2 regions of the Lysinibacillus sp. BF-4 genome follow, and region 1 is predicted to be linked to the other one. Evidence: riboswitches for the same ligand, from Rfam matches in the RefSeq annotation. Region 1 holds a riboswitch; the other holds the start of a gene.
What was found. A riboswitch is a leader RNA that binds a small molecule or an ion and turns the genes downstream of it on or off. The one in region 1 is predicted to bind S-adenosylmethionine.
Positions count from the first base shown of each region.

Region 1 (4,465 bases):
GGCGGATAAAGTAAAGCGTATGCTTGGTTATGGTAAGCATACTGCAGGTGCACTCATGACGACGGAGTATATGGTGGCGCACATTACACATACAGTTGCAGATGTATTGCTACATGTGCGTGAGCAAGGCGAAAACGCTGAAACAATTTACTATATTTATATTGTCGATGATGAAGAAATTTTACGAGGTGTGGTGTCACTACGCGATATTTTATTAGAAGCGCCCACTACAATAGTAGAAGCAATCATGCAGGATAAATTAATTTCAGTGGAAACGCATATTGACCAGGAAACGGTTTTGCATATTGTACGTGATTATGATTTATTAGCCTTACCTGTTACAGAGCAAGGGAAGTTATTAGGTATTGTGACTGTAGATGATGTGATGGACGTGTATTATGAAGAAACCGAAGAAGATTTCGGAGAGTTAGCAGGTGTAAGTGGTGCGATTGATTTAGATATTGGGGTTATGCAGGCAACAAAAATTAGGTTGGGGTGGTTACTGCGCCTTATTGTAATTAGTATGATTCCTGTTGTATTTATTTATTTAAATCCACAGCATGCTTATAGCATTGCACTCGCAGTACCCCTTATTGCGAGTATCGCAGGTAACGCAGGCATACAATCGCTAACGGCTGCCACACGTGTTAAGGAACAAGGCAATGCAGGCGACTTTAAAAAGCTTTTGCTGCGTGATAGCTTAGCAGCGAGTTTAATTGCCACGGTGGTAGCCTGTATCATTGGAGTGCTTGCCTATATGGGCGGGCAATCGGTAATAGCACTAATGAGCTGTGCATGGCTTGCTATTGTATTAAGCTCATTAGTGGGTACTGTGCTACCTTATGTGGTAAAGCAGTCAGCAAGTGCATCAAGCCCAGTCATTGCGACATGGAGTGATGCAATTACAGTTATTTTATTTATTACGTTGCTTTCTTTTTAAAAGCATTACGTACCTTAGGCTCAGTTCCTGCAAAAATATTTTTAACATTTGGGATGTGTAACCAAATCGTGACACTAAATAAGAGTAAGGTAATGAGCGTTGGTATCATGCCATAATAGCAAGCGGCAATCGTAATAAAGGTAATGTATAATGCCAACAAGCCAATAACTAAATAATTAGTAGCAATCCCAATGACGACGAATAGGGCGAGCCCGAGCAAACCCATTTGCCAATCTAATGCAATAAAAGTACCGATTAAAGAGGCGGTTCCCTTACCGCCTTTAAATTTCATTTGCAACGGAAAGTTATGTCCTAAAATAACAGCGCCTGCCATTAGGTAAAGTAGTGTATTGGCTTCAGTCGCGTTAACTTCGGTATAAGGTAGCGCAAATCGCAGTAAAATAATAGCGAATACACCTTTAAAAATATCAATAATAGCGACAAGCACACCGTATTTCCAACCAAGTGTAAGGGTGGCATTAGAGGCACCTGCATTGCCAGAACCAACGCCTTTTAAATTAACCCCTGATAATTTTTGTGCGATGGCAGAGCCATGAAGACAGCCAATGAAATAGCCAATGACACTAACAAGTAAGCCCGTAATTAACATAGCCTTTCCCCCTTTTTAGTAAGATTGATTTCATCATACTATACGCATGTAATAACTTTGAAGTTTCAGAAAAAATAAATTACTTGTTGACTTAGTAAAACAGTTGGGTATATACTGTGTAACAACGAAGGCAATTCAAACAAATAACTCTTATCAAGAGCGGCGGAGGGAATAGGCCCTAAGATGCCCAGCAACCAGTGATCCATCACAATGGTGCTAAGTCCTACAGACAATTGTCTGGAAGATAAGGGGAGGAAAATGTAACTACAACCTCTTCTTATTCATAGAAGAGGTTTTTTATTTTTTCGTAAAACCTCCTCTAAGGATGCCATTCGTAAAACAAATTGGGAGGCAATTACTTATGACAAACTTTAAACCAGAAACATTATTATTACACGGAGGGCAGGATGTAGATCCAACGGGCTCACGTACAGTTCCGATTTATCGCACAACGTCTTACGTATTTAATAGCACAGAGCATGCACGTCGTTTATTCGCACTTGAAGAGGGCGGCAATATTTACTCTCGTATCATGAATCCAACAGTGGATGTTTTTGAAAAACGTGTAGCAGCACTTGAGGGTGGTACTGCAGCAGTGGCCTTTTCTTCAGGCATGGCGGCAATTGCTTTCTCAATTTTAAATATCGCAGGCACAGGCGACGAAATCGTAGCAGCAGGCTCATTATATGGTGGTACATATAATTTATTTGCTAACACTTTACCACGTTACGGCATTAACGTAGTATTTGTAGACGAAACAAACCCAGAAAATTTCCGAGCAGCTATTAATGAAAATACTAAAGCCATCTTTGCCGAAACAATTGGTAACCCGAGCTTGCAAGTATTAGATATCGAAGCAGTAGCTACGATTGCACACGAAAATGGACTACCATTATTAATAGATAGCACATTTGCTTCTCCTTATGGTTCTAACCCGATTGAGTTTGGTGCAGATGTAGTAATTCACTCAGCAACAAAATGGATTGGCGGGCATGGTACAACAATTGGTGGTGTAGCTGTTGATGCAGGTAAGTTTGACTGGACACAAGGCCGCTTCCCAGGCTTTACAGAGCCAGATGCAAGTTACCACGGTATTCGCTATGGTATTGATGCGGCGGCAGCAGCTTTCGCAACAAAAGTACGCGTACAATTATTACGTGATTTTGGACCAACATTAAGTCCAGATGCGGCATTTAATTTATTACAAGGCTTAGAAACATTACATTTACGTGTAGCTAAGCATAACGAAAATGCGGAGAAGGTAGCGACGTATTTAAAAGAGCACCCATCTGTAACATTTGTGCATCATAATAGCTTTACTGATTTCCCGACGCATGAGTTAGCTAATAAATATTTAAAAAATGGCTACGGCTCAATTTTAACTTTTGGTATTAAAGGTGGCCGTGAAGCAGGTGCTAACTTAATTGATAATGTTAAATTATTCTCTCACGTAGCTAACGTGGGTGATGCAAAGTCATTAATTATCCATCCAGCATCAACTACGCACCAACAACTATCAAAAGAAGAGCTTGAGATTGCAGGTGTATCTGAGGAGCTGATCCGCCTATCAATCGGACTAGAAGCAATTGAAGATATTATTGCTGACCTTGACCAAGCTATTGCTGCAGCAACAAACTAAACATATGCCTTGTCGTGCCAATAGCCAAAGCCCCATTTGGTTAGGCAAAATTGGACGACTAGTCGCTACATGAGACGAATTTTACGAAAGACCATTTCCGTAGTTGCGGAGATGGTCTTTTATAATAGAAGAAACTCCAATAACTGACCATCTTAAAAAAACAACTGTACGTGTGGAAAAGATTAATGTTGTAAAAAGCGAATAGATACGTTACAATTTTCAGTAAGTTAAGTTTAGAGAGATTGTGGAGGGAATACAATTATGGCAACAATAAAGGCAGCAATTTTAGGATTTGGCACAGTAGGTCAGGGCATCTACAATATCCTAAACGAAAAGCGTGAGGAATTAAAAAATAAATTAGGCTTAGAGCTAGAGGTTGCAAAAATTCTTGTAACAGATGCAAGCCGTGAGCGCGTACCTGGTACAGCGCACTTAATGACTGAAAATATTGACGATATTTTTGAAGAGCAAGGCTTACAAGTTGTATTTGAGGCTATCGTAAATGAGGAGCCTGCTTATACCTATTTAAAGCGTGCTGTCGAAAATAAATGTCATGTTATTACAGCTAATAAAGTAATGTTTGCTAAGCACGGATTAAAGTTGCAAGAGTTAGCGAAGGAATACGGTGTATTTGTCGGCTACGAAGCAACAACAGCAGGCGGTGTACCTGTTATTAAAACAATGAAAAATATTCTACTCGTAAATGATGTTAGCCGCATCCAAGGGATTTTAAACGGTACATCAAACTATATTTTAACGAAAATGCGTGCAGAAGGCTGGACGTTTGAAGATGCATTAAAAGAAGCACAAAAGCTTGGCTATGCAGAAGCAGATCCATATAATGATGTGTCAGGTCAAGATGCTTTCAAAAAAATTATGATTTTAAGTGCCCTAGCATTTGGTGAGCAACCAGATTGGGATAATGTTGATGTTATTGGTATTGATAGTATTTCAGCAGCAGAAGTTGAAGAAGCAACGGCTAAAGGTTTGCGTTACCGTCACGTAGCAGAAGTCGAAAAACGTGAAGATGGCACTATTTTTGCTAAGGTTGGCCCAATGCTTGTAGATGCAGAGCACCCGCTGTACCCAGTGGATGATGTTAATAATGCAGTAGCGCTTGAAACAAATTATATTGGCACATTGTCATTAGTTGGTCCTGGTGCAGGAATGTACCCAACAGCTAGCGTTATGGTAGAAGACTACGCTGAAATTATTGGTAAACGTGCGGGCTTTGTTGTCCGAATTTAGTAAAAAAAAGAAGCGGCACACCATGTGT
Region 1 is NZ_JPUW01000021.1:29,282-33,746, reverse strand. Features, by position in the region: gene mgtE (magnesium transporter) at 1-940, shown strand, start outside; gene CH76_RS08250 (glycerol-3-phosphate acyltransferase) at 921-1,550, opposite strand; SAM riboswitch class I at 1,698-1,801, shown strand; gene CH76_RS08245 (O-acetylhomoserine aminocarboxypropyltransferase/cysteine synthase family protein) at 1,912-3,189, shown strand; gene CH76_RS08240 (homoserine dehydrogenase) at 3,451-4,437, shown strand.

Region 2 (4,465 bases), on a different contig from region 1:
TTTATTACGAGGCATTACTCGGTAAGCCACGTAATGTATCAAAAGCGCTTTATTGGTATCAGCTCGCTGCACAGCAAGGACATCTCGATGCGCAATATAATCTTGGTTATATTTATAACAATGAGCAAGACGGCGAGATTGATTACGCTAAGGGACGCTTTTGGTATGAGGAGGCTGCAAGCCGAGGAGATATTTTGTCATGCCGTCGCTTAGAGGAAATTTACGAACTAGGTTTAGGTGTAAAGGCGGATGCCACACGTGCTAAATATTGGTGTGAGCAAGCAGAAGCAATTGAACGTATGAAGGGAGAAAATGAAAAATGAAAACAGTAGCAGTAGTAGGTGGCGGGATTACCGGCGTATGCACAATGCATTACTTGCAACGTCAAGTACACGAAAAAAAATTGGATGTTAAACTCGTACTCATTGAAAAAAATGAATACCTTGGTGGAAAAATCCATAGTGAAGCGCAAGACGGCTTTATTATGGAGACAGGTGCAGACTCTATTGTAGCGCGTCACCCAGGTGTTATTGAATTAGTACGTGAGGTTGATTATGAGGATGAGCTAGTTTATAACGAAACAGGTACATCATTTATTTATACGAATAATGAACTGCACGCTATCCCGAAGGACTCAACTTTTGGTATCCCGATGTCATTAGCTTCACTAGAGGCGAGTACATTAGTATCAGCAGAGGGTAAGGCAGAGGCGCTAAAAGATTTACATATGCCAAACAAAAGCTTTACGAAAGAAAGCTCGATTGGCGAATTTTTAACGTATTACTTAGGTGAAGAGCTAGTACAAAAACAAATTGCTCCTGTACTATCAGGCGTTTACTCAGGTAACTTAAACGAGTTATCCATCGCTTCTACACTGCCCTATTTAATTGATTATAAAAATGATTTTGGCAGTATTATTAAAGGTTTTGAAGCGAATAAGGCGCAATTTTCACGTGCTGCTGACAAAAAGTTTATTTCCTTTAAAAAAGGATTAGATAGTTTGTTATATCGAATTGTTGAAACGTTAACAGATGTTGATGTAAAGCTAGGTACGGGTGTAGAAACAATTGAAGAAGGACGTACACTTCATTTAACAAACCGCGAAACACTGACTGCAGATGCTATTGTATTGGCGCTGCCAAATGATGCCATTGCAAAGTTATTGCCAAGCGAAGCCTTGCAGCCATATTTTACAAAATTTACGACAGCTTCAGTGATTACAATGTATTTAGGTTTTACTGTACCGGATGCGCTATTACCAGCAGACGGCACAGGCTATATTGTATCGGATAATACAAATGTCGTGTGTAATGCCGCAACTTGGACAAGCCGCAAGTGGAAACATACTTCAGCACAAGGTAATTTATTAGTACGCTTATTTTATAAAAATATAAATGCACGCTATGAGGAGCTAGAGGCAATGACGGAGGACGAGCTTACTGCAATAGGTATCGCTGACGTGAAAAATAGCTTAGGTATTGATGCAGAGCCAAGTGTTGTTAATGTTACAAAATGGACGAACCAAATGCCACGCTATGATTTAGCTCATCGAGATGCGCTACAAGGCTTGGAGCAAAAAATGGCTGAACACTACCCAACGATTTATTTAGCGGGTTGTTCGTATTATGGTGTAGGCATTGGCGCCTGCATTCAAAATGGTAAAACAATTGGCGAAAAGGTCGCTAACGAATTATAAATTGAAATCCACCAGTGCCTTACTTGCACTGGTGGATTTTTTGTAAACGATAACATCTGTACAATAGGTAGCATTTTTTGTTAGAAATGCATAATAGTATTGACGTGAGTGAGCCCTAGCGATATGATACTTCACAATAGTTAGAAATTTCATAACATTCTTATCGAGAGAAGCGGAGGGACTGGCCCTACGAAGCTTCAGCAACCAACAGCGATGTCAGGTGCTAAATCCAGCTAGTGAATTACTAGGCAGATGAGGAGGAAACATACGATGCGTAGCCCTCTTTTTTGTACATAAAAAGAGGGCTTTTTTATTTTACTTTAGGAGGAATAAGGTATGGGCTTGCTTGAAAAATTACAAACATCAATTGTTGTGGGTGATGGTGCGATGGGAACGATGCTGTACGCGACAGGTTTAGCATCATGCCATGAAGAATTAAATTTATTACAGCCAGCACTAGTAGAGAAAATCCATAATGAATACATTGCGGCAGGTGCAGATGTCATTCAAACAAATACGTACGGCGCAAATGCTATAAAGTTAGCGCGTTATGGGCTTGCGGATAAAGTAACAGAGATTAATAAAGCAGCAACACATTTAGCTAAAAAGGCAGCGGATGGTAACGTATATGTATTAGGTACAATTGGTGGGATTCGTGATATTCGTAAGACGGATGTTACACTAACGGAAATTTTGCAAGGGGTAAAAGCGCAAGCTACAGTATTTTTAACGGAGGGTGTGGATGGGTTATTACTCGAAACATATTATGATTTTGATGAGCTAGTGGCAACACTTGAGCTACTACGTGAGATGACGACGCTACCCATTATTGCACAGGTATCCATGCATGAAGTAGGTGTGCTTCAAAATGGTAAGCCACTCAATGAAGCACTAACAGAGTTAGAACGATGTGGTGCAGATGTGGTAGGTGTTAACTGCCGTCTTGGTCCGTTTCATACGATACAGGCTTTTGAGCAGGTAGATTTGCCACAGCACGCTTTTTTATCCACCTATCCGAATGCGTCATTGCTTGATGTAGAGGACGGTAGGATTGTTTATGAGTCGGAGTATGATTACTTTGGACGAGCTGCAGCAACATTATGTAAGCAAGGTGTGCGCTTAATTGGTGGTTGTTGTGGCACAACACCAAAACATATTGCTGCTGTTAAAAAACACGTAGCGAGTTTAACACCTATTAACGAGAAGCCCAAGCGCCAAATTGCAGTGGACTTTGTGCGCGAGGCTGAGCCACGTACTGTAAAACCGCTTCATGAGAAGGCAAAACAGGAGCGCTCGATTATTGTGGAACTTGATACACCAAGGCATTTAGAGGTGGAGGGCTTTATTAAAGGCTCAGAACAACTGTATGCGGCAGGTGCTGATGTAGTGATGATGGCTGATAACTCCCTTGCGTCTCCGCGTATTAGTAATATTGCAATGGGCGCAATGATTAAAGAGAAGGGTGTACGTCCATTAACACATATTACGTGTCGAGATCGTAATTTAATTGGGCTACAATCACATTTAATGGGGCTAAATGCATTAGGCATTCATGATATTTTAGCTGTAACGGGTGATCCAACAAAGGTTGGCGACTTCCCAGGGGCAACGAGTGTTTATGATGTTACTTCCTTTGAACTGATTGCGCTGATTAAGCAATTAAACGAGGGCATTTCGTTTTCAGGCAAACCTTTACGTAAAAAGGCAAACTTTTCGGTGGCGGCGGCTTTTAATCCAAACGTGCGTGTAGTAGCACGAGCTGTGCCACGCCTAGAGAAAAAAATTGAACACGGCGCAGATTACTTTATTTCGCAGCCTGTCTATACAAAGGAAAAAATTATCGAAACCTACGAGGCAACGAAGCATTTAAGTGTACCAATTTATATTGGTATTATGCCTGTAACTAGCTATCGTAGTGCCGAGTTTTTACATCATGAAGTACCTGGCATTAAGCTGTCAGATGAAGTACTTACACGCATGCGCGATTGTGGTGAGGATAAGGAGCGCGCCACACAAGAAGGCATCGCTATTGCGAAAGAACTGTTAGATACAGCAGCCAAATACTTTAAAGGCATTTATTTAATTACACCATTTTTACGATATGATATGACATTACAATTAATCGCTCACATTAAGGAAATGGATGAAGCGGCAAAAGGGGTTTCGATTAATGGCTAAGCAGACGATACAACAACAACTAGAGCAACGCATTTTAGTAATGGACGGCGCAATGGGCACAATGCTACAAAACGAAAAGCTAAGCGAGGATGATTTTGGTGGTGAGGCATTAGATGGCTGTAATGAAAACCTTGTATTAACGCGACCTGATGTGCTGTTAAAAATTCATGGACAATATTTAGCGGCAGGCGCTGATTTAATTTGTACAAATACATTTGGTGCTACACCACTGGTATTGGATGATTATGATATTGGCGACAGAGCAGAGGAGATTAATATTCGTGCTGCTCAACTTGCGCGCGAGGCAGTAGATGCAGTATCGACAGAGGAGCACCCACGCTATGTGGTTGGCGCAATGGGGCCGACGACTAAAACATTATCCGTAACAGGTGGTGTAACGTTTGAAACGCTAGAAGAAAACTTTTACATTCAAGCTAAAGCATTAATTGAGGGTGGCGTTGATATATTATTGCTCGAAACCACACAGGATACGTTAAATTTAAAGGCAGGAACAATTGGCGTACAGCGTGCTTTTGCAGTGACGGGCAAAGAGTTACCTATTATGATTTCAGGTACGATTGAGCCGATGGG
Region 2 is NZ_JPUW01000004.1:29,093-33,557, forward strand. Features, by position in the region: gene CH76_RS03355 (tetratricopeptide repeat protein) at 1-323, shown strand, start outside; gene hemG (protoporphyrinogen oxidase) at 320-1,696, shown strand; SAM riboswitch class I at 1,854-1,955, shown strand; gene CH76_RS03365 (bifunctional homocysteine S-methyltransferase/methylenetetrahydrofolate reductase) at 2,033-3,874, shown strand; gene metH (methionine synthase) at 3,867-4,465, shown strand, end outside.
Region 2: linked by a shared signal. The riboswitch ahead of CH76_RS03365 (bifunctional homocysteine S-methyltransferase/methylenetetrahydrofolate reductase) and the one ahead of CH76_RS08245 (O-acetylhomoserine aminocarboxypropyltransferase/cysteine synthase family protein) in region 1 are both predicted to bind S-adenosylmethionine.